DNA from 2 places in the Priestia sp. FSL H7-0729 genome. Region 2 is predicted to be linked to the other one. Evidence: riboswitches for the same ligand, from Rfam matches in the RefSeq annotation. Region 2 holds a riboswitch; the other holds the start of a gene.
The links. A riboswitch is a leader RNA that binds a small molecule or an ion and turns the genes downstream of it on or off. The one in region 2 is predicted to bind glycine.

Region 1 (16,827 bases), on a different contig from region 2:
GCTTCTTCAATCATCATTAATTCCCTCCCGGAATGAAGTCTTTTGGGAATCAATCTCATAATTCCTTATAGTGAGTTATGGAATTGATTCTTGGATAAAACACTATGGCTTCAGCGTTCCTTTTTGGAACCGTCATCGGATCGGGGCAACCTGTCTCATGGATCAAGTATGCTTATCTTTTGCTTGTCCGTATGTATTCGTCGGCTTCTAGGCAGATCCCTTTGACGGTTTTGTTCTGTTTCTGCGGATTCCTGAGAAGTTTTGTCAGGTCCATGATCCGCACAAATAACCCCCAATCCGACAACGGACATGAATGCTGTCATGTCGAATGACACTGGTGCAAACGCCGTCAAATCCTATGATTATGAATAATTCATGTCAATTTTGTTAACTCATTTACTCCAATACGCTCCCGCGATAGCGGATATCATTGCTGGACAGCTTTTTCATGTGTTATCTTATGTAACGTAGAAGTACATTTCAGCATAAAATATAGGACTATACTTAACATAGAACGCGTTAGTAACGGAAAATACAATCTAATTGGGGGCTGAACGGCAGTGTTAGGCAAATCAGGTAAAGTAGCGGTGATCGGGGCAGGTCTTGTCGGTTCAAGTTGTGCGTATTCCATGATTAATCAATCCATATGCAGAGAAATTATGATGGTTGACCGGACGTATGACCGTGCAGTAGCCCAGGCACTGGATTTTTCCCATTGTATGGACTTCACACATAACCGCACCAAAGTATATGCAGGCACGTACGCGGATTGTGGCAATATGGATGTGATTATCTTAACCGCAGGGGCGAATCCCAAGCCAGGACAGACACGACTGGATATTCTGGAGGAAGCAGAGTCCATCGCCAAAGACATCGTGGTTCCGATCATGAACAGTGGATTTAACGGGATTTTTGTCGTCGCTGCCAATCCGGTTGACATAGTAACTTATATGGTATGGAAGTTATCAGGGCTTCCGCGTGAGCATGTTATCGGCACAGGGACGTCCATTGACTCTTCACGACTCAAAACGCTGCTGTCTGAAGTCTTCTCCATCGATCCACGCAGCGTGCATGGTTATGCTCTCGGGGAGCATGGAGAATCCCAATTCGTGGCCTGGTCACATGTGACGATCGGCGGCAAACCGATTATGCACATTTTGGATCAGCATAAGGAGCGCTTCAAACATCTGGATCTGGACGATATTGCACGCAAAACGAAAGATGCCGGTTGGGAAATCTTTACCCGTAAAGGCTCTACTCAATTCGGAATCGGCAACGCCCTCGCGCACATTACCCGTTCTATCCTCAATGATGAACACAAGATCATCGCCGTGTCGGCTATTCTCGACGGGGAGTACGCGCAACACAACGTCTGCGTTGGTGTTCCTGCAATTATCGGTGGAGATGGTATTCAAGAGATTATCGAATTAAATCTGGATGAAACGGAACGCCAAAAGTTCAATAACTCCTGTGAAATTCTATCCGGTAATATCAATCGTCTGACTCTGGCATAACTCATTCGTATACTCTATTTCGTATACTTCGGCTCATCTTCGAAAGCCTGTCAACGCAAACACGCCAATAACACTCCATCTGAGGAGGATTATTGGCGTGTTTGCGTTTATTTTTCCCAGCTACATCGTTATCGTTAACAGGTCGTTATTCAATTCGGTGCAAGCTGAGGTTCGTCCCTTGGTCCCCATTGCTGTAACACCCGCTTCAACTCACTAAGCATAACCGGTTTGGTAATAAAGTCACGCATACCAATCTCCAGACAAGCTTCCTTGTCTTCACGTTTGGCGTTGCCTGTAACTGCAATGATTGGAGGTATGCGATCCCGTGGAATTAGGCGGTGTAACAGGTCTGTCGCTTTAAGTCCATCCATTACCGGCATATGAATATCCATCAGGACAATATCATAAGCATTCTGAGAGATGGCATCAATTGCTTCTACGCCGTTGGTACACACATCTGCCTGGTACCCCAGCTTCTCCAGATATTCTCGCAAAATCTTGCGATTCACTGGATGATCCTCCGCCACCAGAATACGCATGGCGACCTTATCACTCTGACGTGTACGATCATGATGGAACTGACTTGCTGTCTGTTCGGCTGAAGCATCTACACTTGCCGCAGGAACAGCAAACCGGAAGGTTGAACCTTCCCCTTCTATACTCTCGACACTGATACTACCTCCCATAATCTCCACGAGTCGCTTGGAGATGACCAGTCCCAGCCCTGTACCCCCATATTTGCGGTTAATTACCGGATGTAGTTGAGAGAAGGACTGGAATAACTGATCCAGCTTGTCAGCCGGGATGCCAATTCCTGTATCTTGCACAGCGAAATCAAGCACGCTATCTTCAGGCTTCCTGCCTTTGATGATATCCACGTTAACATCAATGCTTCCCTGATCCGTGAACTTAAACGCATTGCCAACCAAGTTCACCAGAATCTGCCGGATACGTATGGCGTCACCAACCATAAATTCAGGGATACTTGGATTGAGACGATATCTGATTTTCAACTGTTTCTCATCTGCACGGGGTTTAAACAGTTCTGCAACCTGTTCCAGCATCTTACGTAATGCAAACGGCTCATAAGCCAAGGCCATTTTGCCGGATTCCAGCTTACTAAAGTCCAAAATATCATTAAGAATGTTCAGCAGTGCATCGCCGCTGTCTTGAATAATCTCGGCATATTCACGTTGTTCTTCCGACAAATCGGTACCGATCAACAATTCTGTCATCCCCACGATCCCGTTCATCGGTGTTCTGATCTCATGGCTGACCATCGACAGAAATTCCGACTTGGCCTGCGCTGCCAGCTCAGCCGTCTCTTTGGCACGTACAATTTCACGCTCGCCAGTCACGTCATTAAACACAACCACCGCGCCCTGAATCTGTGCCTGTTCAATAATGGGCGTCACTTGATATTGTACTAGGAAGCTGCTTCCATCTTTACGCCAGAACACATCTTCTTTGATTGAACGTATCTGTCCATCCAGCACAGTCATTTGAATCGGGCACTCTTCTTTTGGAAAATGACTTCCGTCTGCACGGGTGTGATGGATAATTGGATGGGAATTCTTGCCAATGAACTCTTTCGCCTCATAACCGAACATCGAAGCTGCTGCCGGGTTCATAAACATGGTGATTCCATCCGCATCCAAACCATATATTCCTTCCGTAACCGTGTTAAGGATCAGCTCATGTTGCTTGCTTAGCTCCTGAATTCGTTCCGTGTATTCCTTACGTTCGGTAATATCGGACACGATGCCATAGACGCCTACCATTTCCTTATCCACAATAATGGGCACATTCGTAACCGATACTTCGATCTTCCGACCTCTGGAATTGACGATTCGGGTCTCATAATACTGTGGTTCGCCTTGCTTCACCATTTTAAAATAGTGTTCGCCGTATTGCACTTCGCATTTATCCAGATTGGATAGAAAAGATTTGCCAATCAGCTTATTACGCGGAATATCCAGCATTTGTACAAGTTTGCTGTTCACCGCGCTATACTTGCCATCCAGATTCAATGAATACACAGCTGCCGGATTATGTTCGAACAGCGATCTGTATCGCTGACGACTTTCTCGAAGACGTCTGTCCGCATCCTTATGCTGGGTAATATCCCTGCTGATGCTTACAATCTGGGCACTCTTGCCACGCTCTCCGGCCACAGGCTTCGCCAAGGTCTCCATCCAGATATAGTGTCCCTTCTTGTGCAGCACACGCATCTTGCAGCCATTGCCGATCTTGGAAAGATCCATAGGGTCCGGGTAATCTCCCGGATAACAATATTCCTTGAAGGACTTTCCTGTGACTTCCTCCGGCTTATAACCCAGCAAGGTGTACACAGAAGGTGAAACATATAACAACTCTCCATCTATAGCACAAGTCGTAATCAGATCTTGTGCATGTTCAGCGAGCACTTGATATTTCTCCTGCGCCTCTTGAAGCTCACGTTCCACTTTCACGATATCGGTAACATCCTTGGCTATGCCGTATATTCCAACGACTTCACTGTCGGCTGTAATTGGTATATAGGTAACTTGAGCTTGCTTTAGTGATCCATCCTTATGATAGAATGCCATGGATTCACTGACTGAACGTCCAGCCAGGACCTCTGTAATGAACTGTTTACGTAAATTTTCACTTTCAGGCGGGCTGATCCGATCCCGGCTCATACCCATAAGTTCTTCAATTTTATATCCAGATAACCGCTCAAAAGACGGATTGGCGTCCATATGATTGCCATGAATATCCATCACATAAATGGCATCCGGGTGGTTAAAAAACAGTGATTGGTAAGAACTTCCCTCAGAAATAATGCGCTTCAGGGTTTCCGTTTTATTAATATCCAAGGCTTACCCCTCTTTTCTCAGCCAATATCTTCATCTAACAACAGGGATTCATTATCCCTTGCTGAAATGGGCCTACCCTCGAATAACCATGTAAGCCAGTCTAGAAACAGCTTTTTTTATTTTACCAGATTCTTGTCTCATTTTGCTTATATTCTATGATTCAATTCACATGATGTGTGATGTAATAGTTGGAAATTAAAATTTTAAAGAACATCAGACACGTCTCAGATTCGTTAGATCTTACGAAGCCTCGGTGTAAAATTAACGATACATTTTGTATCAAAAAGGCTATAATCTTTAAAAAACGTTTTTCAACAACGGAGAGGATGAATGAATCATGCTGCCCAACAGAGTTAAAATTGCTTATGGTAAACTAAGAGGCTTGACCATTTTTGGTAAAATACAGCCCTCAATGGGTCTACTGCCACGGATCAGGGGCAAAGTATATCTAAATAAACGTGGTGATTTGCAGGTGGGAAAGCGGCTTAACATCATAGGTAAACCTTGGGGAACCCAACTAACTGTGGTTAAAGGGGCACGATTAACGATTGGCGATGACGTCATGATTAATGCCGGTGTGGGGATTGCCGCTAACATAGAGGTTACCATCGGCAATAACGTCATGATCGGTCCTCGAACAAGCATATTCGACAGTGCTTATCACCGGATTGATTCACTGGATGATGGGAGCCAGACTGCCAAGCGAATTGTCATCCAGGACAATGCCTGGATTGGTACAGGCGCGCTCATTCTGCCCGGCGTGACGATTGGCAGGAATGCCGTCGTGGCAGCAGGAAGCACGGTGACCAAAGATGTACCCGAGAATACACTTGTAGCCGGCGCGCCAGCCAAAATCATTCGCGAGCTGACCATTCATGACGGTTGGGTCAGACATTAGAAAAAATCCCCTCAAGCTTACATACAACAGAATGTTGCATGTTTTGCTTAAAGAGGATCTTGATCTTACAATAACCAGGCTTATATCTAATTATTCAGATTTCTTTTTTGGCAAAATACATCATGCCGATTCCAATGAAAATAACAGCACTACCTCCGATGACCGCCAGCATCGTCATCAGTGGAACATTGTAGGCTCCGAAACCTCCGCCGTCTACGGGTGTCATCAAAATCATCGGTTGTGCCCAGGGATAATACGGCCCGTATATCGCCGAATTTACGATGAGAATATTCGGCACGGTCAGTGCAAAATTCAGTGCGAGCGGTGCAGCAAAACTGCTCCATACCAGGGAAACAAACATCTGCAGGGCGGCAAGAGGTACACAGGCCAACAACCCAAGCAGCAGTTTGCCCACCAGGAATCCCCAGGGTATCTCCGTTGTAATGCCATGGATCATGCCTGCCAGCAGAATGGATATCAGCAACAACACTTGTGTACCCGCCAGAAGCATGAGTACAATCGTCAGTTTGCCAGCATATACACCTGAACGTGTTAGAGGCAAAACCAACATCTGCTTCCACCCTCCTCCCGCATGTTCGAAACGGCAGACAAAGGACGTAAACACGCCAGTCAGCATCGGCAACAGGAGCAATCCGTGCAAGAAGACCATGGTGCCCATCAATACCTGCCAATTCCCCGATGGAGTGGACAATAGCCCGATGAGCAACGCAATGAGCGGACTCAACAGAATCAGGAGCCACACGGGGGATTTGCCCATCTTTAGCCGCTCAGCCGAAATAATGCGAAAATATGTTGTCGCGAAGCTCATATCAGGCCACATCCTTTCGGCTAAAGTGCACCATACCCAACAACAGGATCAAGAGCCCCAGACCCGCCCCCATGCCTGCATACAGATATGGATTAGGTCCATTCCAAGCCATCTGTGCCCAAGCAAGTGGAAAATACGGTGAGATACTGAGCGCAAACATGCCTGTTATCGCGAGAACAATTCCCAGAGTGACGGGAAGCGCCTGATTTTTATTGACCATTGTGAGCCATAGCTCCAACGACAACACGGGAAGCGCCCCAGCCAAAGGCAACAGCCCCAGTTTGATGGCATGCGTCCAAGGAATCTCACTGGCATGGAATCCGAGGACCAGACCCAGACCTACCATTCCTGCGGTTAGCAGCAAGCAGGAGATCATCAGCAGCAGACAAGCAAGCAAGAACTTGGCCAGATACACGGCCGGTCTTGGAATCGGCATCGCTAACAACTGTTTCCACGACCCTTGTTCGTGCTCGACATTAGCGATCATGGAACTGAGAATGGTCGCTCCCAGCATAAGAGACAACGGCACAAAGACAACCACATTGCCGAGCAATCCGCCCCACAGGTTATCCGCATACTGCTCTTTCAAGTAGTCCAACCGTAAACCAAAATTAAGCGCCTGCATCGCTGTCAACCCAATAGGGGCCAGAAACACGAGAAACCAGATTCCCTTCCCCCGAATCTTGAGCCAGTCCGACGATAATGCACGCCCAGTCATATGGAAGCCCCCTCACCAATGACCCGCATGAACAGATCTTCCAGCGACTGACGCTGTTCCTCAACACGATATACATCATGATCCTGTTCAATCAATCGGCGCACAAGCAGCGCAACCGAAGGGTTATCCATATAAGGGAACGTTAATGCAGAACCTTGTCGCTGACCAAATTGCCCCTGCTCTCTCGCCAGCTTCATGGCCTCTTCCGGCTCGGAAACCGTTAACCGGATTGAGCTACCCGTCTGACTATGCAGACTCGCGATGGTATCCTGAAGCACCATCTTGCCTTCACGGATAATACCGACACGACTTGCCATCTGTTCGACTTCACTCAGCAAGTGGCTGGAGACGAGTACGGTGATGCCATGTTCCAAGGGCATGCGTTTGATCAATTCCCGAATCTCCTGAATACCGGCAGGATCAAGTCCATTCGTTGGTTCGTCCAGAATCAGCAGCTCCGGTTCACCCAGCAAAGCGCTGGCAATACCCAGACGTTGCTTCATGCCAAGGGAATACCCTTTCACTGAACGTTTGGCATCCTTGGTCAGATCCACAATGGACAGTACCTCAGCAATTCTTGATTTGGGTACATTGATGATACGGCGCAAGGTTTCCAGATTCTCTACCGCATTCAGATGTCCATAATAAGAAGGGTATTCCACCAGGGAGCCTACACGCCGCAGAATATCCATGCGTTCCTTGCGGATATCCTTGTCAAAGACACGGATCACGCCTTTGGTTGGTTTAATCAAGCCGAGAAGCATGCGAATCGTTGTGGTTTTGCCGGCACCGTTGGGACCGAGGAAGCCGTAGATATCTCCCTTTTTAATATGCAGATCAAGTTCACGGACCGCAGCACGGTCCCGGTATGTTTTCCATAAATTCGCCGTTTGAATAATATTTTCACTCACTGTATGATCACCTCGGAACTATCGTAACCTTTCAAGGTTAAAGCCAAGGTAGTCTCCAGTTTAAGTTTAGTTTAAAAAAAGAAATCTCAGCGGTTGCTTGTTTCCTTACTTCCCTTACCACTGTAGATGTATGTCCGGACACCTGTATCGGAACTGTCTACCCGCTTGCGCAGACCCATTTCACGAATCAACAGGTCTACAATGGATAAACCCAGACCTGTGCCTTTGGTGTCGGAATCCTGCTGCATTCCCGGACCCCGATCCTGAATAACGATGGCCGTCTCGCCCTGAATCTCCTGGGTTGAGATGCCAATATATTTCCCGCTGGCGGCATGACGGATCACGTTCTGGAACAAATTATCAAGGATACGACGCATGCCCTGTTCATCCATATGCCAGATCAGCGGTTCCTCTGGCAGGTCGATATCAATGTCGAATTGCTCTTTCTCCCAGACTGGGTACCAGGCCGCCGCCGTTTCCCTGACGATTCGCAGCATATCTTTCTCTTCCAGCTTCAGCGTATATTTACCACTCGTGAGCAAATTGTAGGACAACATGTTGTCAATGAGCCCGCTCAGGTCCTCCATCTTCGCTTCCATGCGATGTAATGAACGTTCACCTTGCTCGCTCAGCGCTTCCTTGTGCAAAGCATGCATATGTCCACGAATCACTGTTAGCGGGGTACGCAGATCGTGGGAAAGCCCAGCAATCAGACGTTTGCGCAATTGTTCTTCCTCACGTTCACGCTCGCGGCTGTCGGACAGTTGATGCACCATCTGGTTAAATGATTCCTCCAGTTGACCAATTTCGTCTGACCGGCGGATATCAACCGGAAGCGGGATGCCTTCCTTGCCAGGGGTCATCATAGCCGTCTGTAGACGAATAAGCCTTTTGCGAATGCGTGCGAAGAAGAGAATCGACATGATGATGAAAATCATGAAGATGATCATCATGACAATGCCGAGATACAGGAGCTCCATCGGCCAGTTACTCTGTGTCATTTGCAGAAGTGATCGCGGCACTTCAATAATCATGAAGCCCTGTCCTCTGTCCTGTTCAGCCCCGCCAATATATGCAACTACAGTCAACGGATCGCGAAAGGAAGCTTCTTTCATGAATTGTATTGTGTTGTTCACATTCCATATGGCTGGAATTCGAGTCTCTGCCGTTTGCCCGGTGTCCAGTGACCATCTCAATGTCGTGTCTGTCCCGCCATCCGGCGATGTGGATTTCTGAATGGTTACATCCTCACCACCGATAATGAAGAGGGTCTCACCGCTCGCATTCACACGATACATGGAAGATTTGGGATACGAGCCATGTAATTGCTCCAATCGGGCCTTAACCTCTTCATTTGAAGCACCATCCAGGTTCTTTGCTTCACGCGACCAGAGGTTGCTGATTCGGGTAACGTCACCATAAGGTGCTGCTTGATTCGTATTCGTATTATTCACTACGACAACATATATGATGGATATGATCGGAAGAACGACAGGCACGAATAATACGGCCGCCAGAATCAGGATGATATATCTGGACATCAAGGAGCGCCCAAAGCGTAGCTTTCGCCGCCCAGACTGCTTAAAATCCAAGCTTCGTTCTCCCTTCCGTTCTGCCTTCATGGTCTTCCGTTCTTGGAACCGCCGGATCATGGCTTCTTCACGCGATATCCCACACCGCGGACTGTCTGAATAATGACCGGATTAGCCGGGTCAAGCTCCAGCTTCTCGCGCAGATGTCGAATATGTACCATCAAAGTCTTGTCTCCATCCAGATAAGGCTCATTCCAGACAGCTTCATAGATCTGCTCTTTGGTTCGAATCATGCCCATATGTCGTAGCAGGTAGGCGAAGATGTGGAACTGTTTTCCCGATAAAACAATTTCATCCCCCGTCTCCTCATTAACAATGCGGTTATCCTTCTCATAGATGGAGAGGTGATCCAGCTTCAGAGCTGTATCCGATGAGACCGCGGTTCCCGCCTTACGCAGTTGGACCTCAATCCGCGCAGCCAGTTCATCAGGGTGAAATGGTTTGGTCACATAGTCATCGGCAAAATCAAGACCGTGCAGCTTGTCGTCAATGGACGTTCTGGCCGAGAGCATGACAATGGGCACGGCGGGATGTTCTTTTTTCAATCGCTGACCCACCGTAAATCCATCCAGCCCGGGCAGCATGACATCCAGAATAATGAGTGAGCAACCCACAGCAGCCTCCGCTGCACCTTCACCACTACCGAGCCATACCACCTCATAACCGCGCTCCTCCAGATCAGCTCTGACCCAAGTTGCAATTTCCGTATCATCTTCAATGTATAACAGTTTGGTTTTCATCCGAATATTCGTTTCCTTTCCGCCCCCATTGGGTTAATGATATATCTGAGCATCATCATCATAAAAGCTGTCTATAACACATGGATTCATATCTTGTTATCTTGTTGAGGCCATGTTGAATTCCTTTACGTTACCACACATTCTAATTATAGCTTATCCATTCACGTGTGAAATGTTATATCCATCAAATCGACCGAGTACATAGTATACCTACACCTGACGGGAGGAATTTCATTATGCTGTTGGAAGCCATCTATCATCAACCGAAACGCAATTGGGCCTATGCCTATGACCAGGATACAATTCATCTGCGCCTGCGCGCCAAAAAGAATGATCTGACAGAGGTACATGCCCTGACTGGGGACAAATATGCGTGGGATGCAACCAAAGCGCTTGTTCCCTTAACCAAGTTCACCTCTGACTCCATGTTCGATTACTTCGAAGGCGAGGTGAAACCTCCCTACCACCGGCTGAAGTACTCCTTTCTGCTCAAGAACGGAGACGAACAGATCTGGATGACCGAGACGGACTTCCAGGAAGAAGAACCCGATGATCCAGGGCGTATGTTCCAGTTCCCTTATATTCATGCAGGAGCTGTATTCACTCCCCCTGCATGGGTCAAGGATGCCGTGTTCTATCAGATTTTCCCTGAACGATTCGCGAACGGCAACCCGGATATTAGTCCGGAAAAAGTGGAACCGTGGGGTGGCGAGCCGACACCTTTCAATTTCTTCGGCGGTGACCTTCAGGGCGTGATCGACCATCTGGATTACATCAGTGATCTTGGTATTAATGCGATCTACTTTACACCCATCTTCGAAGCTACCACCAATCATAAATATGATACCGAAGACTACCTTCAGGTAGACCGGCACTTTGGTGACGCAGATACCGTGAAGCGACTGGTCGAGCTGTGCCACGCACGTGGAATTCGTGTACTGCTGGATGCTGTGTTCAACCATTCCGGGAAGACATTTGCGCCGTTTGTAGATGTGCAGAAGAATGGAGAACAATCCAAATACAAGGACTGGTTCCATGTACATGGATTCCCGCTCGACGTGAAGGACGGCATTCCTACGTATGAGACCTTTGGATTCGAAGCGCACATGCCTAAGTTGAATACGGAGAATGCCGAGGTTAAGGCATATCTGCTGGAGGTTGCAGAGTACTGGATCAAGGAAGTGGGTGCGGACGGATGGCGGCTAGATGTTGCCGACGAAGTGGATGATGCCTTCTGGCGTGATTTCCGCCGTGTAGTCAAAGCCGCTAATCCGGATGCCTATATTCTGGGCGAAGTATGGAACGAGTCCTCCTCCTGGCTTCAAGGCGACCAGTTCGATGCGTCCATGAACTATCCGTTTACCGATGCCGTGAATGCTTTCTTTGTGAAAAATACAATGCACGCCGAACAGTTCGCGAACTCCATCGGACGACAGTTGTCCCGTTATCCCCTTCAGGCCAGCGAAGTCGCATTCAACCTGCTGGATAGCCACGATACCCCACGGCTGCTCACGCTGTGTGAAGGCGACCAGCGCAAAATGAAGCTGGCTGCGTTATTCCAGTTCAGTTACATGGGCGCGCCGTGCATCTATTACGGGGACGAGATTGGCATGGACGGCGAGCATGATCCGGGCTGCCGTAAATGCATGGAATGGGATGAAGCGAAGCAGGACCGTGAGCTATTCAACTTTTATCAGAAACTGATCTCCCTGCGTCATGCTCATCCGGCCCTGCGTGCAGAAGGCAGCGTTCGATTCCTTCAGGCTCGCCCGGATGGCAGCCAATTGGTATTTGAGCGACAAAACGAGCAGGAACGCATTCTAGTTCTGTTCAATCGCTCAGAAGAGACAGCTATTGTCGAGCTAGAGGCTGGTGACGAGGAATGGACCGAGCTGTTCGGCGGAAACCATCGTACCGCCAAGGAAGATGACGTGCTTGCCATTGAATTGCCCGCGTATGGATATGCCGTACTGAGCACGGCTGTAAGCCAGGACTAGATTCATAATACACATACACCTGAGATCATATATAAGCGAGTCCATCTTCACATCACCTGGCGGTATTAAACAAGCGTCCTGCAGAACCCGGATTCGGGTTCGCGGACGCTTGTTTTTATATCACGGTTATATCATAATGTCACTGATTATATCGCAGTGGTCCCGTTCAGATTAAGCCTGAGGGTCCGTGTGCACTTGAGCATTATCCGCCCCACTTGTAGTTGTGTCAGCATCCGCTGGCTTCGACTCCGTCTCAGGCTCTGCACGCTTGGCCTTCGGTTTAGCCAGCTTCTGCATCATTTTACGGCCGGTTGGTGTCTGAGCCAACCCGCCTTGGGCTGTCTCCCGGTGACGGCTCGGCATCGCACTGCCTACTTCCAGCATCACGTCAATAACTTCATCTGACGGAATGGCACTACGCACTCCGGCCAGGGCCATGTCGGCTGCAGCCAGTGCAGTTACGGCACCCAGTCCGTTACGGATGATGCACGGAATTTCAACGAGACCTGCAACCGGATCGCAGATGAGACCGAGTGTATTTTTTAGCGCCAAGCCTACGGCATGAACGACCTGTTCCGGTGTACCTCCACGCAGTTCAACCATGGCACCCGCAGCCATGCCAATCGCGGAACCCACTTCTGCCTGACAACCACCCTCTGCACCAGAGATAAATGAATTGTTCGCAATAACATAACCAATCGCTCCCGCGCAGAACAACCCATTCACCAAATGTTCGTCCGTCCAGCCAAATCGCTCCTGTGAGCTAATAAAGACACCGGGGATAATGCCGCAGGAACCGGCTGTTGGTGTTGCCACAATGCGGCCCATGGAGGCATTCACTTCAGATACACACAAGGCATACGCCATGGCAAGTGCGGAAGCATCTCCTGAGCAAGTCTCACCCTTGCGAATGTACTCAGCCATTTTTTTACCGTCTCCACCCGTTAATCCACTGCGTGATGTGGTATCTTCCGTTAACCCTTTACGGACCGCTTCCTTCATCACCTGATAATATTCAGACATCTGCTTCACAACATCCGCTTCCGGTGTATTGGTCTCCTGAACCTGCTCCTCAATCATCAGCTGAGCAATCGTTTTGGATTCCGCTGTGCAGATCGTATTCAGCTCGTGTAAATGTTTAAATCGCATCCGAATCAACTCCTCTCTTCAAATCGATGACACGAATGTCCAGTACATGATCCAGCTCCTTTAGACGTTGGAGCATCTCAGGATTCGGCACCCCATCCATTTCCATCGCAGTAAGCGCTTCGCCATCTCGGGCTTTCCGATCCACCTGCATATACCCGATGTTAACCCCGGATGAACTAATCGTGGACGTTACTGACGCAAGTACCCCTGCCTTGTCTGCATGTCGCAGCACGAGTGTCGGAAACTCACCACTAATCTGAACACGAAAATCATTCATCGCATGTACCGATACACTTCCACCACCAATAGAAGCACCGATTAAGGAACATGTACGTCCTCCATGCCACAACTCAATTTTGACCGTATTGGGATGAGGAGCAGGCAGGCCGCTTGTATAAAACTCGACTTCCATTCCCGCTTCCTCTGCGTATTGCTCTGCATCTGGAATACGCGGATCGTCTGTGACATAATCCAGCAGACCGCCGATCAGTGCCAGATCTGTTCCGTGTCCCTGATATGTGTCAGCGAATGAACCATAGAGCGTCAGCCGCGCACGTTCAGGCGTACAACCTAACCACTGACGAGCGATTCTTCCCAGCCTTGCTGCTCCAGCTGTATGTGAACTTGAAGGCCCCGTCATCGACGGACCAATAATTGAAAAAACATCTTTAAATCGCACCTTGTAACCCTCCAATTGTATTCGTCATTTCCATCCAGATCCCATGCCATAATGTTCCTTAATTACTGAATGATGACATCAAAAAAGGACAGAAGAAGGCCCCAGGCCCTCTCTCTGTCCTCGATACCTGAGAGTTTCACAATCAGCAGTGTCTCACGACAGGGTGCACGGCCTGCGATTGCAGACAAGTCACCGGACTGACTGATTATATACCCCTTGGGTGGCGCAGTTTGCGCACTCTCCAGAGTTGCGTCCAACGATGGTACATTTACCTGAGAGATTAACCACTGCGCCGGGTGCGCAGCAGCTTGCTCCTTCGGTGCCTGGTAGCATGCGATTTTACTCGGTCTGCCCAGGTCTCTCCCGCTCGTTATCATCCGCTGTATGGAACTATTCTGAGCTCATGTCAGAACAGTAATGGAAATCGTTCATTCTTCTTCATTAAGATTAATCGACCGGAAGATTAGTGTCAACAAACTTAACGATTTCTTTGGATGTATTTCCTTCAATCCCTATCGAATCGATAAAACCCAGAATATTTTGTCAGCTTTCATTACATTAATGCGATGAAAAGAACTTCTAATGAACTTATTTCATTTCCCTTCAATGATAAAGCGCTTACTACTATTTATGATATTGATCACGAAATTGTTCGGGTATTCAGGCAACCATAATCTTTGAGCTACACTGTTCATAGCCCTTCCGGATCTGCGCACCTGGATTATCATTCACAGTTCGTAGAAGATACGCTCGTTCTGTACATAGGGTCTGCAATACTTGCTGCATAACTTTGGCATGCGGTCTTTCATCCATTCGTGCCTAGACTCGTTCGCCATCTGAAAAGCATAATAACCAAGTGTAAAGATCAACATGAATCCTTCCATTAATCGGATATCACGATCCGTCAGTGGAGCGATCTGTTTGGTATAACCGGATAAGAATAGGTCACGTTCCTCCCGATTGAACATAAGCGCTGCCCCTCCAGCATCGAACAGATAATAACCATAACCGTGTAGACAAAAATCAATCATGGATATCCCCTGATCCGTGATCAGCAGATTGTTGCGCGTAATATCCCCATGAATGATCCCCCATGTCTCCGCATGCTGTGGGTACGTTGCTAGCTGCTTATTAATGTTCTCAAACGTCTCAAGAAGCAGATCGAAGTCTTCCGTTGTAAAAATCCCCAGTCGGACACCTTCCTCCAGCTGCCCTAACATGACCAGATTCTCATGGACATTGCCATATGCCGGGCGTACCTTAGTTCGATCTGTCTGATTCTGCACACGTCCATATTGATGAAGCATCTGCAGTTGCGCACCAAGATCATATATCTGCTCGGTTGTCAGGCGTTCTCCCTGTTGGATGTCCCTGCCCTCAATCCACTCCAGTACTGTACAGCAGATTTCTTTACCTGCTTCACTTGTCCATAACGTGACCCAATCTCCTGATACATTACGTACCGGATGCTGTACGCGTAATGCTGTCGTTGCATTTAACTCATGAAGCAGGTTCATCTCAGCCTCCAGTGCAGGAGGCGTATGCTGAATGCCTGACATACTTGCATATGCGGCTTGATGGATACGCAGCAGATACTTCTGCCCGCTCGCTTCATCAACGACATGATACGTCAGGTTCTCGTTGTGACGAATATAGGAAACGACAGGTTTCTCCATGCTATAGTTCTTGATGATCTGAGCTGCCATATGGTCGTAAGACCTCTGATCCGTAGTGATTATCATCCTCTCCTTCGGAGTTATGTAAACGCTATCTTTATACTAAATATCGTAGCATGATTGCTCTACGCACAGCAAATTCTTCCAAAATCAAATTAAAAAGCACAACCCCGAACAACCGTCCAGGTATTGTGCTTCCTTTTGTCTCTATTTACTTCTTACTCTCTCTGTCTGTTGCTCTATGTGACACTCCTTGATCCAATTAACCGAAACGACCCATAATGTATTCTTGCGTCAGACGATTGTCGGGGTTGGTGAAAATATGCTCTGTATCCCCGTGTTCAATCATGTTCCCCAGATAGAAATAAGCTGTATAATCCGAGATGCGCGCTGCCTGCTGCATGTTATGTGTAACGATAACAATTCTTAGATCCTTTTTAAGTTCGGTAATCAATTCCTCAACCTTACCCGAAGATACCGGGTCAAGAGCAGATGCTGGCTCATCGAGCAGCAGAATCTGCGGATCAACAGATAGGGCGCGGGCAATACATAGACGCTGCTGTTGTCCACCTGAGAGGGACAGAGCTGACTCATTCAGCCTGTCTTTCACTTCGTCCCAGAGCGCGGCACGGCGCAAGCTTTTCTCCACAATTTCATCCAGTGCCTTCTTACTCTTCGTACCGCGGTAGCGGGGGCCAAACGCGATATTGTTGTAGATGGACTTATGAAAAGGATTCGGCTTCTGCCACACCATGCCAATCTTCTGGCGAAGCTTGATTACATCGGTTCCGGGCTCATTCAGATCGTTACCATCCATCCAGATATGTCCCTCTGTGCGGGAACCGGCAATCTCGTCGTTCATCCGGTTAAGCGACCGAAGGAACGTGGATTTACCGCAACCAGACGGGCCAATAAGCGCCGTTACACTTGCTTCAGGAAACGCCAGACTGATCTGCTTCACTGCCTGGAAATGTCCATAATATATGCTTAACTGTTCCGTACCAAAAGGTATGGCCATGTTGGTTCCTCCTTATTTCGAAGCTGTCATACGGCGGAATACAACCCGACCGATCCAGCGTGCACTTAGATTAAACGCCAGCACGAGAATGACAAGCACAGCGGATGCTCCTGCTGCCACTTCTTTGGAATCTGGCCCAATGCCTTCACTATTTACTTTCCAGATATGAACAGCAAGTGTTTCTGCCGGACGGAAAGGATTGAGCGGTGATCTTGGACTCGTCGGATTCCAATCTGTAAAGTCCAATG
Region 2 (16,827 bases):
CATCTTCGTTTCGCTCTTGAGCGTGTTCGCCGTGGAGACAAAGTGGAAGAACTTCATAAGTTGGATTCTCTGCTTAAGTTGGAGTATCCCGAAATGTACTCGCTTGCATGGAAACTGACCAAAGTGATGGAGAAAAGACTGAAGCTTCCAGTTTACCCTGCCGAAGTAGGGTATTTGACCATTCATCTGCAACGGCTAAATCAACGGAAGGAAGAAGAGAATAAGTGAAATCATTCCAGTGATGGAATGCCAAAATGATTTTTTTGGTGTAAAGGCTTGCAATAGATTAGAACTGGTGCTACAATGGTTTCCGTAATCAAGCAACTGAATAAACATAAGCGACGTGTTACTGACTCGATCAGGCATGAGTTAATTAAAGTGTGATTGTTCTTTCCTTGTACAGGGTATGCTATACCCCAAGGTTGGCACAGTTAACTTTATTAATTCATGCCTTTTTTGTGTTTCCTTGCTTGCATCACGACATACAAACTTAGACGAAAGGGAGATACGACGCGATGTTTAAAAAGCTTTTTGGTGTATTGCAAAGAGTTGGTAAAGCTCTTATGTTACCTGTAGCCATTCTGCCAGCGGCAGGATTGCTGCTCGGAATCGGTAACATGCTGGTTAATCCAGATTTCTTGCAATATGTAACGGCGCTCGACACCCCTTGGGTGAATTCGATCGCAACAATTATGATGAACGCGGGTCAGATCGTATTCGATAATCTGGCATTGCTGTTCGCCGTCGGTGTAGCCGTCGGATTGGCTGGTGGCGAAGGGGTTGCAGGTCTCGCGGCCATCATCGGTTATCTGGTTATGAACGTCACACTGGGTACCGCGGTAGGGGTTACTCCGGCAATGATCGGTGAAGTGCCAGGCTATGCCAGCATTTTGGGTATCCCAACATTAAGTACAGGCGTGTTCGGAGGTATTATCATAGGTATCGCCGCCGCGCTGTGTTACAATCGATTTTTCAAAATCGAACTGCCGTCTTACCTGGGTTTCTTTGCTGGTAAACGATTCGTTCCGATTATCACTTCGGTTGTATCCCTCTTGCTTGGGTTACTTCTCGTGGTGATCTGGCCACCGATTCAAAATGGGTTGAATGCTGTATCTCACTTCATGGTAGATACAAGCCCGACATTGTCAGCATTCATCTTCGGAGTTGTGGAACGGTCACTAATTCCGTTTGGTCTTCACCACATTTTCTACTCTCCATTCTGGTTTGAGTTCGGTGAGTACGTGAACAAAGCTGGAGATGTCATTCGTGGTGATCAGCAAATCTTCTTCAATCAATTGCGTGATGGTGTGAACCTCACAGCGGGAACGTTCCAAGTTGGTAAATTCCCGTTCATGATGTTTGGTTTGCCAGCGGCCGCTCTTGCGATGTACCATGAAGCAAGACCAGAACACAAAAAGTATGTTGCAGGTATCATGGGTTCAGCTGCGCTGACCTCGTTCCTGACAGGTATCACAGAACCACTTGAGTTCTCGTTCCTGTTTGTAGCACCAATTCTGTTTGCAGTGCACTGTATCTTTGCAGGTTTGTCTTTCATGACCATGCAAATTCTGGGTGTTAAGATCGGGATGACCTTCTCCGGTGGGTTCATTGACTTCCTGATCTTTGGTATTATTCCGAACCGTACACCATGGTGGGACGTTATTATTGTCGGATTGATTCTTGCGGTAATCTATTACTTCGGTTTCCGATTTATCATCCGCAAATTCAATCTCAAAACACCAGGACGTGAAGAAGCAACGCCTGAAACCGAATCTGGTGGAGGATCTGGTTCAACGGATGACCTGCCTCATAACATTCTCGAAGCTTTTGGTGGCAAAGAGAATATCAAACATCTGGACGCTTGTATTACTCGTTTGCGGATTGAAGTTAATGAGAAATCCAATGTGAAAAAAGATCGTTTGAAACAATTGGGTGCATCTGGTGTGCTTGAAGTGGGTAATAATGTTCAAGCCATCTTCGGAACGCGTTCCGACACGATCAAATCTCAAATGCAGGATATTATTGCAGGACGAACACCAGCACCAACGCCAGTAGCAACCAAACCAACTCCTGAAGAGGAGAAGGCACAAGGTGAACAAGGCGAGCGTATCGTTGCTGAGGACATCGTCATGCCAGTCAATGGTGAGTTGATGGACATTACGAATGTACCTGATCCAGTGTTTGCTGAAAAAATGACAGGTGATGGTTTCGCAATTTTGCCACATGATGGCACAATAACTTCTCCTGTGTATGGTAAAGTGTTTAATGTATTTCCAAGCAAACATGCCGTGGGCATCATGTCCGACGGAGGCAAGGAAGTGCTTGTTCATATAGGTGTCAATACGGTGAAGCTGAAGGGTCAAGGCTTTAACGTACTGGTACAGGAAGGTGATCTGGTATCGGCGGGTCAGCCGATTATGGAAGTCGATCTGGAGTATGTCAAAGCGAACGCTCCATCGATCATTTCACCAGTTATCTTCACCAACCTGCCAGAAGGCTCCACGGTAACCCTGAAGAAGAGTGGAGTGCTGAAAGTTGGCGATCAGCCAATCATTGAGATAAAATAAGAAGTGTTACGACGATGGCAAGCAAGTGTAAATATATGCAATGCCTAAACCAAACTACTGAAAGTGAGATGATTGTAATGCAACAAACATTCAGAATTACAGACGAAGATGGTATCCACGCACGTCCGGCGACAGCCCTGGTTAATACAGCAAACAAATTCAAAGGTGCAGAATCCTTTGCAGAAGCTAACGGTAAAAAAGTAACTTTGAAATCCATCCTGGGTGTTCTTTCCCTCGGATTGGAACAAGGCGACACCATCAGCATCATCGTTGAAGGCGAAGGCGAAGCTGAAGCTCTTCAAGCTTTGACTGACGTTATGGTTAACGAAGGGTTGGGCGAAATTAATGCTTAATGTCTCTGGGATCGCGGCTTCGGCGGGTATTGCTATCGCCAAGGCGTTTATCTTGGAGCATCCTGACTACTCTGTAGAAAAACGCCAAATTAACGACGTTGACGCAGAGATCGCAAAACTCGACTCGGCTCTGGGTAAATCCCAGGCTGAGCTTGAGGCGATCAAAGAGCGTACCTTACAAGAGCTTGGCGAGAAAAAAGCTGAGATTTTTGCTTCGCATTTGCTCATTCTGAATGACCCGGAACTGATTGATCCGGTTAAAGCTAGAATTGCAGATGATATGATCAATGCAGAATATGCTTTGAACGAAACGGCATCGCAATTTATCTCCATGTTTGAGAACATGAAGAGTGCATACCTACAGGAACGTGCAGCAGATATGCGTGACGTTACCAAACGTGTGCTAAATCACTTGCTTGGTATCGACTTCATGAGTCCGGCTGAAATTAATGAAGAAGTAATCGTGCTGGCGGAGGATCTGACGCCTTCCGACACGGCTCAATTGAACCGCCAATTTGTTAAAGGTTTTGCAACCAACATTGGTGGACGTACTTCTCACTCAGCGATTATGGCTCGCTCTCTTGAAATTCCAGCTGTTGTTGGAACCAAGGACATCTTGGCTCAAGCGAAACAAGGCGATATGATCATTGTTGACGGTCTGGATGGTCACGTACTGGTTAACCCTACTGATGAGGTTATTGCAGAATACCGTACCAAACAGGAACAGTATGATGCACAACGTGCAGAGTGGAGAAAACTGCGTGATGAGCCAACGGTAACCGTGGACAATGTTCATGTTGAACTTGCAGCCAACATCGGTACACCAAATGATGTAACAGGTGTTCTTGAGAACGGTGGCGAGGCTGTAGGCTTGTACCGTACCGAGTTCTTGTACATGGGCAGAGACAAGCTTCCTTCCGAAGACATTCAGTATAATGCTTACAAAGCGGTACTGGAAAAAATGGAAGGCAAACCTGTTGTTGTTCGTACACTCGACATCGGTGGGGACAAAGAGCTTCCATACCTGGATCTGCCAAAAGAAATGAATCCATTCCTCGGCTTCCGCGCAGTTCGTCTGTGTCTGGACCGTCTGGATATCTTCCGTACACAATTGCGTGCATTGCTGCGTGCAAGCGTACATGGAAATCTGCGTGTCATGTTCCCAATGATCGCAACGCTTGGTGAATTCCGTGAAGCAAAAGCTGTCTTGCTCGAAGAGAAAGAGAAGCTGGTTGCTGAAGGTATTGCTGTTTCTGACAGCATTCAACTCGGAATCATGGTCGAAATTCCTTCGACTGCAGTTCTGGCGGATCAGTTTGCAAAAGAAGTGGATTTCTTCAGTATCGGAACGAACGATCTGATTCAATACACAATGGCTGCTGACCGTATGAACGAACGAGTGTCTTATCTGTACCAACCTTACAACCCAGCCATTTTGCGTTTGGTTAAAATGGTTATCGATGCAGCACATCGTGAAGGCAAATGGGTTGGCATGTGCGGTGAGATGGCAGGAGACGAAACAGCAATTCCATTGCTGCTCGGCCTTGGATTGGATGAGTTCAGCATGAGCGCAACATCCATTCTGCCAGCTCGTAGTCAGATCACCAAGCTGTCCCGTGCGGATATGCAGGAACTGGCTGCTAAAGCTCTGGATATGCAAACGGCTGAACAAGTCGTTGAATTGGTTCAAAGCATTCAAGCGTAATGTAATTTTACGGGGTTTCCACCCGATTTTAAGGGTTTCTTTTTCCGATAATGAGCTGCATTAATGTAGCGATTTTGCCGGTATCCGCGATTCACTGTGGATATCGGCTTTTTTTGTTATGAGCGGGATAATATGATTCGGAGGGAAGGCAACTGGAAAAGCTCTTGCTGATTGGAATGTCAGCAAGAGCTTTCGTGATAACAATGATTGGATTAACTGCAAGCGCAGTTCAGTACAGGTTTACGAGCTGCTGTTGTTTCATCAAGACGAGTAACCGGTGTTCCGTAAGGTGCGTTCAGTACCAATTCAGGTGTCTCTTCCGCTTCTTTGGCAATCCGTATCATCGTATCAATGAATCCATCCAGCGTTTCTTTGCTTTCGGTTTCTGTCGGCTCAATCATGATGCATTCCTCCACATTGAGAGGGAAGTACACCGTAGGCGGGTGATATCCAAAATCAAGCAAACGTTTGGCAACGTCCAGTGTACGTACACCGTACTGCTTTAATCCCCGACCAGACATGACGAATTCATGTTTACATACGCCTGGATATGGAATCTCGTAGTAAGGTGCGAGACGTGCCATCATATAGTTGGCATTCAGTACCGCACATTCAGAGACACGGCGTAAGCCTTCCGGTCCATAGGTGCGAATATAGGCATAGGCACGTACCAGAATACCGAAGTTGCCGTAGTAGGCTTTCACTCGACCAATGGATTGATCTCCTTCACGGTCCAGTGCATATACGCCCTGTTCGTTCTTAATGACCATCGGTTTAGGCAGGAACGGGATCAGACGGCTCTTCACCCCGACGGGTCCGGCACCGGGTCCACCACCGCCATGAGGCGTACTCATCGTTTTGTGCAAGTTCAGATGCACCACATCAAAGCCCATATCACCCGGACGGGTAATGCCCATAATGGCATTGGAGTTCGCCCCATCGTAGTACAGCAAGCCACCGGCCTGATGTACGATGGATGCAATCTCCTGAATGTCTTTCTCGAACAAACCAAGTGTATTCGGGTTCGTCAACATCAATGCTGCTGTATCCGAGCTAACGGCTGCACGGAGCGCGTCCAGATCAACCAGTCCGTCTGCACGGGACGGAATTGTCACCGTCTCGAATCCTGCAACGGTTGCACTTGCCGGGTTGGTACCATGCGAAGAATCGGGCACGATGACTTTGGTACGTTGTTCACCACGACCTTCGTGGTAGGCACGAATCATCATGAGTCCAGTCCATTCACCATGGGCACCAGCGGCCGGTTGCAAGGTCACAGCGTCCATACCTGTCAGACCTGCAAGGTCGTTTTGCAACGTATATAACAGTTCAAGTGCACCTTGAATGCTGGATTCATGCTGGTACGGATGGATTTTGGCGAAACCGTTATAACGTGCAACATCCTCATTAATCTTTGGATTATATTTCATTGTACAAGAGCCCAGGGGGTAGAATCCGTTATCTACGCCGAAGTTGCGACGGGATAGCGCAGTATAGTGCCTGATAACATCTACCTCGAACACTTCTGGCAGTGCCGCTGCTTCCGAACGGAGCATTTCCCGGGGAATCAACGTGTCGGCAGACTGGCGAGGAACGTCACATTCTGGCAAGGAATAAGCGACACGCCCAGGGCTGCTGAGTTCAAAAATCAATGATTGTTCTGGAGCAGGAGATAAGGTCTGTGTACTAAATGTTGTATCCGTCTCAGGTTGAACCGAAGTGGAGACAGAGGTACCTGTTTCCGATTGTTTTTGTACCGATGTTGTCGTTGTCGTCGTTTCCTGAGTCACAGTGATCCCTCCAATGCTCGTGCGAATTCGTCAATCTCTTCCTTAGTGCGCCGTTCTGTAACAGCAATCAGCATATGTCCGGCAAGCTCCGGATAATCACGTCCGAGTTCGTAGCCACCGATAAAGCCCGCATCCAGCAGTTTCAATTGAAGGGCATCCACGTCGGTTCCTTCAGGCAGCTTAATCACAAATTCATTGAATGTTGGGGCATTAAACGTTAGGCTAACGCCGGGAATCGCAGTTAATGTATTCAGCGTGTAATGGCTCTTTTGCAGATTCAGATCTGCGACATCCATCATGCCTTGTTTACCCATGATGGACATATAGACAGATGCGCTGAGCGCAAGCAAAGCCTGGTTGGAACAGATATTGGATGTCGCCTTTTCGCGGCGAATGTGCTGTTCACGTGCTTGCAATGTCAGTACAAAACCGCGTTTGCCGTTGCGGTCAGTTGTCTGACCAACGATCCGTCCGGGTATCCGGCGCATATGGGGCTGGGATGCGGCGAAATATCCGCATGTCGGGCCGCCGAGTGAAGCGGCGATGCCAAGGGGCTGCGCATCGCCTACAACGATGTCGGCACCCAGCTTGCCTGGGGCTTCCAGCAGACCCAGCGATAGCGGGTTAGCACTTACAACGAGGAGACCCTTGTGCGCATGCACGAGGTCGGCGGCTTGCTTTACATTTTCCACGGCACCAAAGAAGTTTGGGCTCTGGATCATGACAGCTGCGGTATCATCCGATATGGCGGCTTGCAAGGCATTCCAGTCTGTGACTCCATCCTTATAGCCGATCTCGACAATCTCCAAACGGAGTCCATGCGCATATGCCTGCAATACCTGACGGGCTTCCGGATGAACGGTACGGGATACGATGAGCTGTTTGCGACGAGTTGCCGCTGCGGCCAGATTCCCTGCTTCGGCAAAGGCGGTTGCGCCGTCATACATGCTGGCATTGGCTACAGCCATACCGGTCAATTCACAGATGTAGGATTGAAATTCGAAAATGGCCTGTAATTCACCTTGGCTGATCTCAGGCTGATAAGGTGTGTAGGCAGTGTAGAACTCGGAACGGGAAATGACATGATTGATGACGGAAGGAACATGATGATCGTATATGCCTGCGCCGAGGAAGCTGGCGTGAGTTTCGAAATTGGCATTGGCACCAGCTTGTTTGGACATGTGACGTGTCAGCGCATATTCATCGAGTTTGGAGGATACGGGCAGCTCGCCCTGATAACGAATCTCCTGCGGAATGTCCTGGAACAGTTCCTCCAGCGTATCGACACCGATGGTTGCGAGCATGGCGCTCTGATCTTGCTCGGTCATGGGAATATAACGGTGCTTGCTCATGCTTGATCAGCTCCTTGAGTAGGTGTCTTTGACGTACGTGTCCGTTTATGAAAAGGGGTCTTTACGACCTCGGCTTTCAGTTTCTTGCCGCGGATCTCAATCTCAAGCGGGGTTCCGAGCGCAGCATATTTGCTGTCGATGAGGGCAAGCCCCAGATTACGCTTCAATGTAGGTGATTGCGTACCTGTTGTTACTTCACCGATCTGTACGCCTTCGGCGTAAATCGGATAGTGGGGGCGTGGAATGCCACGCTCCAGCACTTCGATGCCGACCAGCTTACGGGCGGGACCGTCATTTTTCTGCTGTAACAAGGCTTCGTGTCCGATAAAAGGTCCAGCATTCAGCTTAACAAACATGCCAACACCAGCTTCAAGCGGAGAGATGGTTGCCGACAATTCCTGACCATACAGGGGCAGCCTCGCTTCAAAGCGCAGCGTATCCCGGGCACCAAGTCCGGTTGGTACGAGTCCGTAACCTTCACCAGCTTGCATTAATCCATTCCACACCGCAGCGGCCTGGTCCGCAGGAACATATAGTTCAAAGCCATCTTCACCGGTATAACCGGTACGGGACAACAGCAATTTTACTCCACAGACTTCGGCATTCTGCACAAAACGAAACGGTTCAATCGTGGATACATCCGTATCTGTAACTTTTCTGATAATATCTACAGCCAGTGGTCCTTGCAGGGCGAGAAGTGCCGTCTGCTCCGAATCGTTGGTCATGCTTACCCCAGGGATCAGATGCTCTTGAAGCCATGCCCAATCCTTATCGATATTGGAGGCGTTAACGACAAGCATATAATGCTGATCTTCCAGCTTATACACGAGCAGATCATCCACCACACCGCCATCTGGATAACACATCAGGGTGTACTGGGCTTGACCCGGAACCAGCGTGGTCACATCATTGGTCATCATTTGTTGCAAAAATGTTTCAGCCTGCTCACCCTGTACCGTAAATTCGCCCATATGGGATACATCAAACAGTCCAGCACGCTCACGCACCGCTTCATGCTCTTTCTGGATTCCGCTGAATTGCACCGGAAGTTCCCAGCCTCCAAAATCAATGCACCGTACGCCTTCATATTGTTGATATAGTGGGAAGAGTGGTGTTCTAAGCAAATCGGACATCAAATCACCTCGTCATGGGCCGTCAAACGGCCGAATATGCAATCGTGGATCAATGAACCAGAGTATTTTTTAATTTTCAGTTAGGAGTCATTCGTAGATAAGTATGGTAAGGCAGCTATGGCAGCGCCGTTCTACATCCTGTATTTCGTTTTTTTTGGGAAAAAGGAAAAGGACAGGCCAAAGAATCGGCATGCCAAGTAGCACGCTGCATTCTAAGGCTCTGTCCCTTGTACCTGAGAGTTACCCCGCCACATTAGTAAAGCAGGTTTCCCCTTGGGTGATCATGACGCCCGCACAGGGCGAATAGATGCTCTCCAGAGTTGCGTCCCGTAAAAGTCCTTTTGCCTGAGAGATTCACCCCCGCTTATCGGTGGTTTACTCCTTCGGCGTTACCTCATGTACATCCCGAATCGGGTGTCACGGGTAATCTCTCCCTTTACATTCATCCGCGGGTATAACATAGTCCAATAAACACATTTACTCCTCTCATTAAAACGTGAATCCACTACCTATGTCAAGAACGATATCATAAATAATGATTAAAAACCGAATGTTTATTTTAAATTTCATTTTATCGTTCGTGTATTTAAAAAGGTTGCGCTTACTATTCTAATATTCACCAGTATATGTAGAAAGAGTGTATTCAGGTTACGGTTTGAGGAGGCCATTATCAAATAAATTGTGAGGTATCTTGACATTTGAATCAAAAATATCATACGCTATGTTCTGGGAAAAAGGTTAGGGTCAAAGAACGCATGCACTCATTAATGAAAAGCGAGGCGGATATCGATGAGCGAATTGAAAAGTGATTTCCTGTACAGTGAAGAGCACGAATGGGTGCAAACCGTAGGGGAGGATACTGTACGTATTGGCATTACCGAGTTCGCGCAGCATCAGCTGGGTGACATTGTGTTTGTGGAATTGCCTGACCTTGAATCCAATGTAAAAGCAGAAGACAGCATTGGAACGATCGAATCGGTCAAAACGGTGTCGGACTTGTTCTCTCCCGTCACAGGTTCAATTATTGCAGTCAATGATTCATTGCAAGATTCACCTGAACTCGTGAACAGCTCTCCTTACGAGGAAGGCTGGATGATTGAGATTCGTGTTGAGGGAGATCTGACAGCAGCATTATCTTCATTGATGAATGCAGAAGCGTATCGTAAACATACGGAAGAATAGGATCCACGAACTTGTACTTATTAACATATATTTTATAACAAAATAAAATGAGCTTTAAATAGTTTTGACCTGTGTGAGCCGAATGCTTGCACAGGTTTTTTGTGTTTTTCAAGAACGATTGAGAATGTGAAATTAAGCAGATTGTGGATGTAAATCCTCTGATTGGACCAAGCTATAGGGTAGAAAATGATGCTGGAAATGACAAAAGTCATAGGCAAGAAAAGCCTTGTGTACCAATGGTTTCAGCCATTATGCATCAATTAAAACGATTACATAACCTAATGTTGTCATCATTGTTCATGACGAAAGTACGCTTTCATTTGATTGAACAGGAGAGCATTCTCGCTTAGGATTACAGCAGGGGAGAAATGATACCCCTTTCATAAATCATAATCACTTGATCCGAGGAGGATAATACAATGAGTAATTTGGACCAATCGTCCAATTCCAAAGGTGGGCTACGGGTAGGTGTGCAGCGTTTTGGCCGATTCCTGAGCGGTATGGTCATGCCGAATATGGGTGCATTTATCGCCTGGGGATTAATTACGGCTCTGTTCATTCCAACAGGTTGGTTCCCTAACGAGACGCTTGCGCAGCTAGTTGATCCGATGATCAAATATTTGCTGCCACTGTTGATTGGTTACACCGGGGGTACGATGGTGCATGGTCAGCGTGGTGGTGTCGTAGGTGCCATTATGACCATCGGGGTCATTGTGGGTAGTGATATTCCGATGTTCCTCGGGGCCATGATCGCCGGACCTTTAGCAGCATGGATCATTAAAAAATTCGATAAATCGATCGAAGGTAAAGTTAAAGCCGGATTTGAAATGCTCGTTAACAACTTCTCAGCCGGTATTATTGGCGGGATCTTGGGGATCTTTGCTCTACTGGGTATTGGGCCTGCTGTAGAAGCGATTAGCAAAGTATTGTCTGCCGGCGTACAAGGTCTGATGAATCTGGGCCTGCTACCGCTGGTCAACCTAATCATTGAACCAGGTAAAGTATTGTTCCTGAACAATGCAATCAACCACGGGATTCTGACCCCGATAGCAACCGATCAAGCAAGAGAGTTAGGACAATCTGTTCTATACATGCTTGAATCCAACCCAGGTCCGGGACTTGGTATCTTGCTAGCTTACTGCTTCTTCGGACGCGGAATGGCCAAATCTTCTGCACCAGGTGCCGTTATCATTCATTTCTTCGGGGGAATTCATGAGATCTACTTCCCTTACATTCTGATGAGACCGATTCTGATTCTTGCCGCAATCGCAGGTGGCGTCGCAGGTACATTAACATTCATGCTCACCGGGGCAGGACTTGTTTCAGCACCATCACCGGGTAGTATTATCGCGTATTTCCTCTTAACACCAAAAGGTGGATACCTGCCGATGCTCGCAGGGGTACTTGTAGCAGCCGTCGTTTCATTCCTGGTTGCAGCAGTGTTGCTGAAAACAGGTAAACAAAAGGACGAAGATCTGGAGTCCGCATCCAGTCGGATGAAAGACATGAAGAGTCAAGGAACCGTGCCAAACGCTGGCATTACGGCTAATCAACGTGAAGCAGACAGAGCCGTAGATATGGCTTCTTCTACAGTGAAGACAGACGTGAAGAAAATTGTCTTCTCATGTGATGCAGGCATGGGGTCAAGTGCCATGGGCGCTTCCATTCTTCGCAAGAAGATGAAAGCAGAGGGGATTGACGTTACGGTGACCAACACGGCCATCAGTGAAATCCCGCCGGATGCAGACGTGGTGATCACACAACAAGTATTAACCGATCGTGCCCGCTCCGTTGCACCGAACGCAGAACATATATCCATCGACAACTTCCTAAAAAGCCCGGAATACGATGCGCTCGTTGAACGTCTAAAGTAATTGCACGCATTCGTTTTCCCTGAGCCGGAGGCTGAGCTATGAGTATTACCAAAAGACAACGTGAAATCGTGGAGTTTCTGCTGGAGCATCCACATGAAGTAACAGCCGGCGAAATCGCCGTTGAAGTAAAGGTCAGTACCCGAACGGTTCACCGGGAGCTGCAAATGATTGAACAATGGCTTGAACCTATAGGCATGAGGCTGGAAAAAAAATCAGGAACCGGTATCCGAATCGATGCCAGTTCCGATGAGCTGGCTGTATTGCGCGAGCAACTAGAGGGTAAGGAATATGTAGAGTTTACGCCCGAAGAGCGTAAGCTCTTCATGCTTTGCATCCTGCTTGATGAACCGGAGCCTGTTAAGTTGCTCGCGCTGGCTTCGGATCTGAAAGTGACCGTATCTACCGTAACCACGGATCTGGATGATCTGGAGTCACGAATTCGTCAGGCTGGCTTGAAGCTAGTTCGCAGACGTGGATATGGTGTCAAGATTAACGGCAGTGAGACGATTTATCGCACGGCTATAGCTGCACTTGCTTTGGAATTTTTGGATGAGTCCGACCTGTTCGGAAGACAGCCTGAACAAGGGGGATCCATCGTAAACCAAAAATTGCTGGATATGATCGGACACGGTGATGTGCTTACGATCGAAAATGCGTTATGGCAACCGGATATCGAATGGCTGGAGAACATCCCGGAACGCCAATACATGAAGCTGCTGATTCAATTATCTGTAGCGGTTGTACGTATTCGTAAAGGCTTTGGTATTGGTGGTATGTCTCCACGAGAGAACACGGGAGATGCAGTTGCAGCGCAGGATGAGATGAAGGTTCCACCTTATATGGCTTCACGCTTGTGTAGTGTGTTATCCACTCAACTGGGGCTGACATTCTCCCAAGATGAGCAAGCTTATTTTCACAGACTATTAATTGAGACAGAGCAACGGATTCACTCTTCGAGGCTGTTGCCAATTGATGACTTGATTTTACTGGACAGGGTACATTCGCTGATTGATCAGATGCAGGCGAGAACGCATTATGCCTTTCAAGAGGATCGTTTGCTTCGAGAAGGTCTACTTGGTCATATGGAACCTGTATTGGAGCGTATTGAAGGGCACCAGATGATTCGTAATCCGCTACTGCAGCAGATCCGCAAGGATTATGATTCACTTTTTGAAGATGTCAAAAAATCCGTGCATCAAGCTTGGCCAGGCACAGACGTTCCGGATGAGGAAATTGGTTTTCTAGTCATGCACTTTGGGGCTTCTATCGAGAGATTACGTGCATTGAAACGGGAGATCCGGGCGATCATCGTGTGTACAAGCGGAATTGGATCATCACGGATGTTGTCTAGCCGTCTGTCAAAGGAAATTCCCGAGATTCGCATCATGGATAGCGTCTCCTGGTATGAGGCTGCCCGGATTCCTACAGATCAGTATGATCTGGTGTTATCCACTGTCGACTTGCCGATGGAGGAGCACCAGTATTACAAAGTGAGTCCACTGCTTACGGCTGAAGAGAGCGAACGTCTGCGTCATTTTATTAAAACTACAACGCTGCAACAGCAGCATAACAAGCCGCATGAAACAGAGGTTCAGACGACAACTCGTTACTCGGACCCTGATGGAATGGAAGCTATTTTAGTTGAAATCGTCCGAATCATTGGCAAGTTTCAGGTGTATCCGCTGGATAACCAGGATGTCGGTTTCTATAAGACTGTATATGCGATGTGTAGTGTACTCCATGGAACGGGTGTGCTGAAGGAACCGGAAGAGGTCGCAAAACGGCTCGAGGCCCGTGAAGCAGTGGGGAGTCAGAAGATTCCTGGCACAAGACTTGCGTTGTTTCATACACGGAGTGAGGGGATTTACAGGCCGTCCATTAGCTTGTTTCAGCTCACTGAGCCACTTCTTCGTACGCCGGATGATCCGGCAGGAGTTACCCATATCCTCTTGATGCTTGGTCCCAGAGAATTATCCAAGGAAAGTCTGGAGGTTCTCAGTGAGATCAGCGCCCTGTTATTACAGGAAGAGATGATTACATTACTGGAAAAGGGAATCAGGGATGAACTCATTCATTACCTGTCCCAGGAACTGGTTGGATTTTATCGTAGTAAAACCGAAATTGGAGGTCAAAAATTATGAGTATGTTAACAACAGATAAAGTCATCATGAATGCGACGGCTCAGGACAAATACGAAGCAATCCGTATGGCAGGACAGATTTTGAAGGATGCGGGACATATTACTGCGGATTACATTGAGAAGATGATTGAACGTGAAGAGATTGTCTCGACTTATGTAGGGAACGGCCTGGCTATTCCGCACGGTACGAAGGAATCCAAAGCATTCATTTTATCCACAGGTATCTCCGTTATTCAGTATCCACAGGGTGTTGATTTTGGCGATGAAAAGGCTTATATGGTCATTGGTATCGCGGCTCAAGGCGGGGAACATATGGAGATCTTGACTAGCATCGCGGTAATCTGTGCTGAGGATGAGAACATGGAGGCCCTGCGTCTTGCGAAAACAGCCGAAGAAGTAATCGCTATTCTGGAAAGTGAAATGGAGCTATGAAGGCTCTACACTTTGGCGCGGGTAACATTGGACGCGGTTTTATTGGATTGATTCTGTCTCGTGCAGGGTATGAGGTTGTTTTCTCCGACGTGAATCAGGAATTGGTAACCGCTCTTCAGCAACGGGGGCAGTATACGGTGGAACTGGCTAACGAGAGCAAAGATCAGGAGACTGTGACAGGCGTAAATGCAATCGATGGAACCCAACTGGAGACGGTTGCCCAAACCGTGGTGGAAGCTGATCTAATCACAACCGCAGTGGGTGTGGGCGTGCTGAAACATATTGCACCAGGTATTGCGAAGGGACTTGAGAAAAGACTGAATTCCGGCCCTGGACAAAATCCTCTTCACATTATTGCTTGCGAGAACGCCATTGGAGCCAGTACACAATTGAAAGAGCATGTATATGCTCTGCTCAATGAAGAGGTACGTTCTCTTGCGGATCAATACATTTATTTTCCTGATTCGGCCGTAGACCGAATTGTGCCTATACAGCATCATGAAGATCCGTTACATGTACAGGTGGAGCCTTTTTACGAGTGGGTGGTGGATCGTTCCCAGATGGCTCCTGCATTCAAACCAGTTGAAGGCATTGTATATGTCGATGATCTTGAGCCGTATATTGAACGGAAGCTTTTCACGGTTAATACAGGTCACTGCGTTGCAGCGTACATCGGTAATGTGCACGGGTATGACACGATTCAGAAGGCTATCGCCGACGAGAAAGTAAAATCGATTGTCTACGGCGCTTTGCGGGAAACTGGAAAAGTTCTGGTGAAGCGTTTTGCATTCAATCCGGAAGAGCATGAGCAGTATATTGTCAAAATATTGGGACGGTTCGTCAACCCGTATCTCACCGATGAGGTTAGTCGTGTTGGTCGTTCCCCGCTGCGCAAATTGTCTCCGAATGATCGTCTGGTTCGCCCTGCCCTTCAGGCATATGCGGATGGAACTGATACGACTTATCTGACTATGGGTATGGCAGCAGCCTGCAAGTTCGATGTCTCCGATGATCCGGAAGCAGTTGAGCTTCAGGACATGATTCGCCAGAAGGGAATTACAGCTGCGCTCTACCATTATACATCCATGGATGAGCATCATCCGGTGCTTGAGCAGGCTGTTGCTCAGTATAACCAAATGTAAGAGCAGTGGTAGCCAGCTAATAGTATAGATCAGGCATAATGAAGAAGAGCCATACAGTTGTTAACTGTGTGGCTCTTCTTTGGATTGACGTTTATCGGCATATTCATCCAAACAACGTTGGCATATGCACGATTTTCGGCGCTGCTCTGGCGGAATGCGGTCAAATACACCCTCGGGGAAAGTAGCCCGGTTACACCAGCATTCCGAATGAGGATGTCCTGCGGCATAGGAACAGCGATTAGCTTCGCCGCATAATGGGCAGACAAGAACATCGATAGGGATGTGCTCTTGATCGTCTTGTTCTGCAGGCATGGGGTCCTTCCCTCCCTGTGGAATAGCTACAAGCTGAAGTTGAACATACTGGTCCCAGTATAACAGAAATGCGTCGGTGATTATGGAATTCACTGTACTTCACTGTACATTTAAATGCCAATCCACGACATCTGTATCTCCCATTGTTTATTCTTCGGGCGGTAATTCGATCTGTAGGCCTTCCACATGTTTGCGTCCCATCAACTTACGCTTCTTTCGATTTTCCTTTGTCTCAAGCACAATGTCCAGATCATAGTCATCTCCCGGATAAAGTTCATTGGCAGATATATGCAGGGTCAGGCGTTTCTTATGAATTTTGACTTTGCGTCCGCGTAGCATGACCCCGATATTTCCCCGGCTATCCTCCACATCACAGACAATGCCCGACTGATTGAGATAGGCCGCATACACCCGATCCCCTTTGCGGAAAGGTTGGGCAGGAGCAGGAGAATCCGCCTCTCTGGTTGTTGTCTTTTTGTGGAGACCCACTGAATCCTTTGACTGCTTTGACTGGTTCCTCCTTGATAACTCTGTTGGGCTGACTGATTCTGCAACGGAATGCTCAGGCGTCAGGACCGGAGTTGCCAAAGGAGGTGACGTGAACACAAATGATCGATCTCTCGAAATACTTTGATCGGACAGGGACTTGGATCGCTCTATAATTCGCTGTGGCATGCCCAGCTTTAATGCGATGGAATAAGCATAGCTCTCACCAGCCTCTCCGATTCGTAATCGATACAGCGGCTGGAGAGAAACGGTGTCAAATTCCATACGGGCATTTTCGAATCCTGGCGTGGCAGCAGCAAAATGTTTGATTTCACCAAAATGTGTTGTCGCCACAACGG

Region 1: another riboswitch for glycine. It lies ahead of sdaAB (L-serine ammonia-lyase, iron-sulfur-dependent subunit beta); the one in region 2 lies ahead of gcvT (glycine cleavage system aminomethyltransferase GcvT).

What each region holds. Positions count from the first base shown of each region.
Region 1 is NZ_JBBOTQ010000010.1:34,496-51,322, forward strand. Features, by position in the region: gene MHH93_RS20505 (hypothetical protein) at 1-17, opposite strand, end outside; gene MHH93_RS20510 (L-lactate dehydrogenase) at 561-1,514, shown strand; gene MHH93_RS20515 (PAS domain-containing hybrid sensor histidine kinase/response regulator) at 1,664-4,372, opposite strand; gene MHH93_RS20520 (acyltransferase) at 4,710-5,270, shown strand; gene MHH93_RS20525 (ABC transporter permease) at 5,365-6,099, opposite strand; gene MHH93_RS20530 (ABC transporter permease) at 6,101-6,817, opposite strand; gene MHH93_RS20535 (ABC transporter ATP-binding protein) at 6,814-7,728, opposite strand; gene MHH93_RS20540 (histidine kinase dimerization/phospho-acceptor domain-containing protein) at 7,815-9,320, opposite strand; gene MHH93_RS20545 (response regulator transcription factor) at 9,377-10,060, opposite strand; gene MHH93_RS20550 (alpha-glycosidase) at 10,297-12,057, shown strand; gene sdaAA (L-serine ammonia-lyase, iron-sulfur-dependent, subunit alpha) at 12,229-13,206, opposite strand; gene sdaAB (L-serine ammonia-lyase, iron-sulfur-dependent subunit beta) at 13,196-13,885, opposite strand; glycine riboswitch at 13,998-14,132, opposite strand; glycine riboswitch at 14,137-14,261, opposite strand; gene MHH93_RS20565 (phosphotransferase enzyme family protein) at 14,614-15,627, opposite strand; gene pstB (phosphate ABC transporter ATP-binding protein PstB) at 15,824-16,579, opposite strand; gene pstA (phosphate ABC transporter permease PstA) at 16,592-16,827, opposite strand, start outside.
Region 2 is NZ_JBBOTQ010000005.1:48,603-65,429, forward strand. Features, by position in the region: gene glcT (glucose PTS transporter transcription antiterminator GlcT) at 1-228, shown strand, start outside; gene ptsG (glucose-specific PTS transporter subunit IIBC) at 516-2,567, shown strand; gene MHH93_RS13490 (HPr family phosphocarrier protein) at 2,645-2,920, shown strand; gene ptsP (phosphoenolpyruvate--protein phosphotransferase) at 2,913-4,625, shown strand; gene gcvPB (aminomethyl-transferring glycine dehydrogenase subunit GcvPB) at 4,838-6,277, opposite strand; gene gcvPA (aminomethyl-transferring glycine dehydrogenase subunit GcvPA) at 6,412-7,767, opposite strand; gene gcvT (glycine cleavage system aminomethyltransferase GcvT) at 7,764-8,900, opposite strand; glycine riboswitch at 9,119-9,220, opposite strand; glycine riboswitch at 9,224-9,346, opposite strand; gene gcvH (glycine cleavage system protein GcvH) at 9,690-10,082, shown strand; gene MHH93_RS13520 (PTS mannitol transporter subunit IIBC) at 10,502-11,956, shown strand; gene MHH93_RS13525 (BglG family transcription antiterminator) at 11,995-14,097, shown strand; gene MHH93_RS13530 (PTS mannitol transporter subunit IIA) at 14,094-14,528, shown strand; gene MHH93_RS13535 (mannitol-1-phosphate 5-dehydrogenase) at 14,525-15,670, shown strand; gene MHH93_RS13540 (cysteine-rich CWC family protein) at 15,731-15,982, opposite strand; gene MHH93_RS13545 (endonuclease MutS2) at 16,130-16,827, opposite strand, start outside.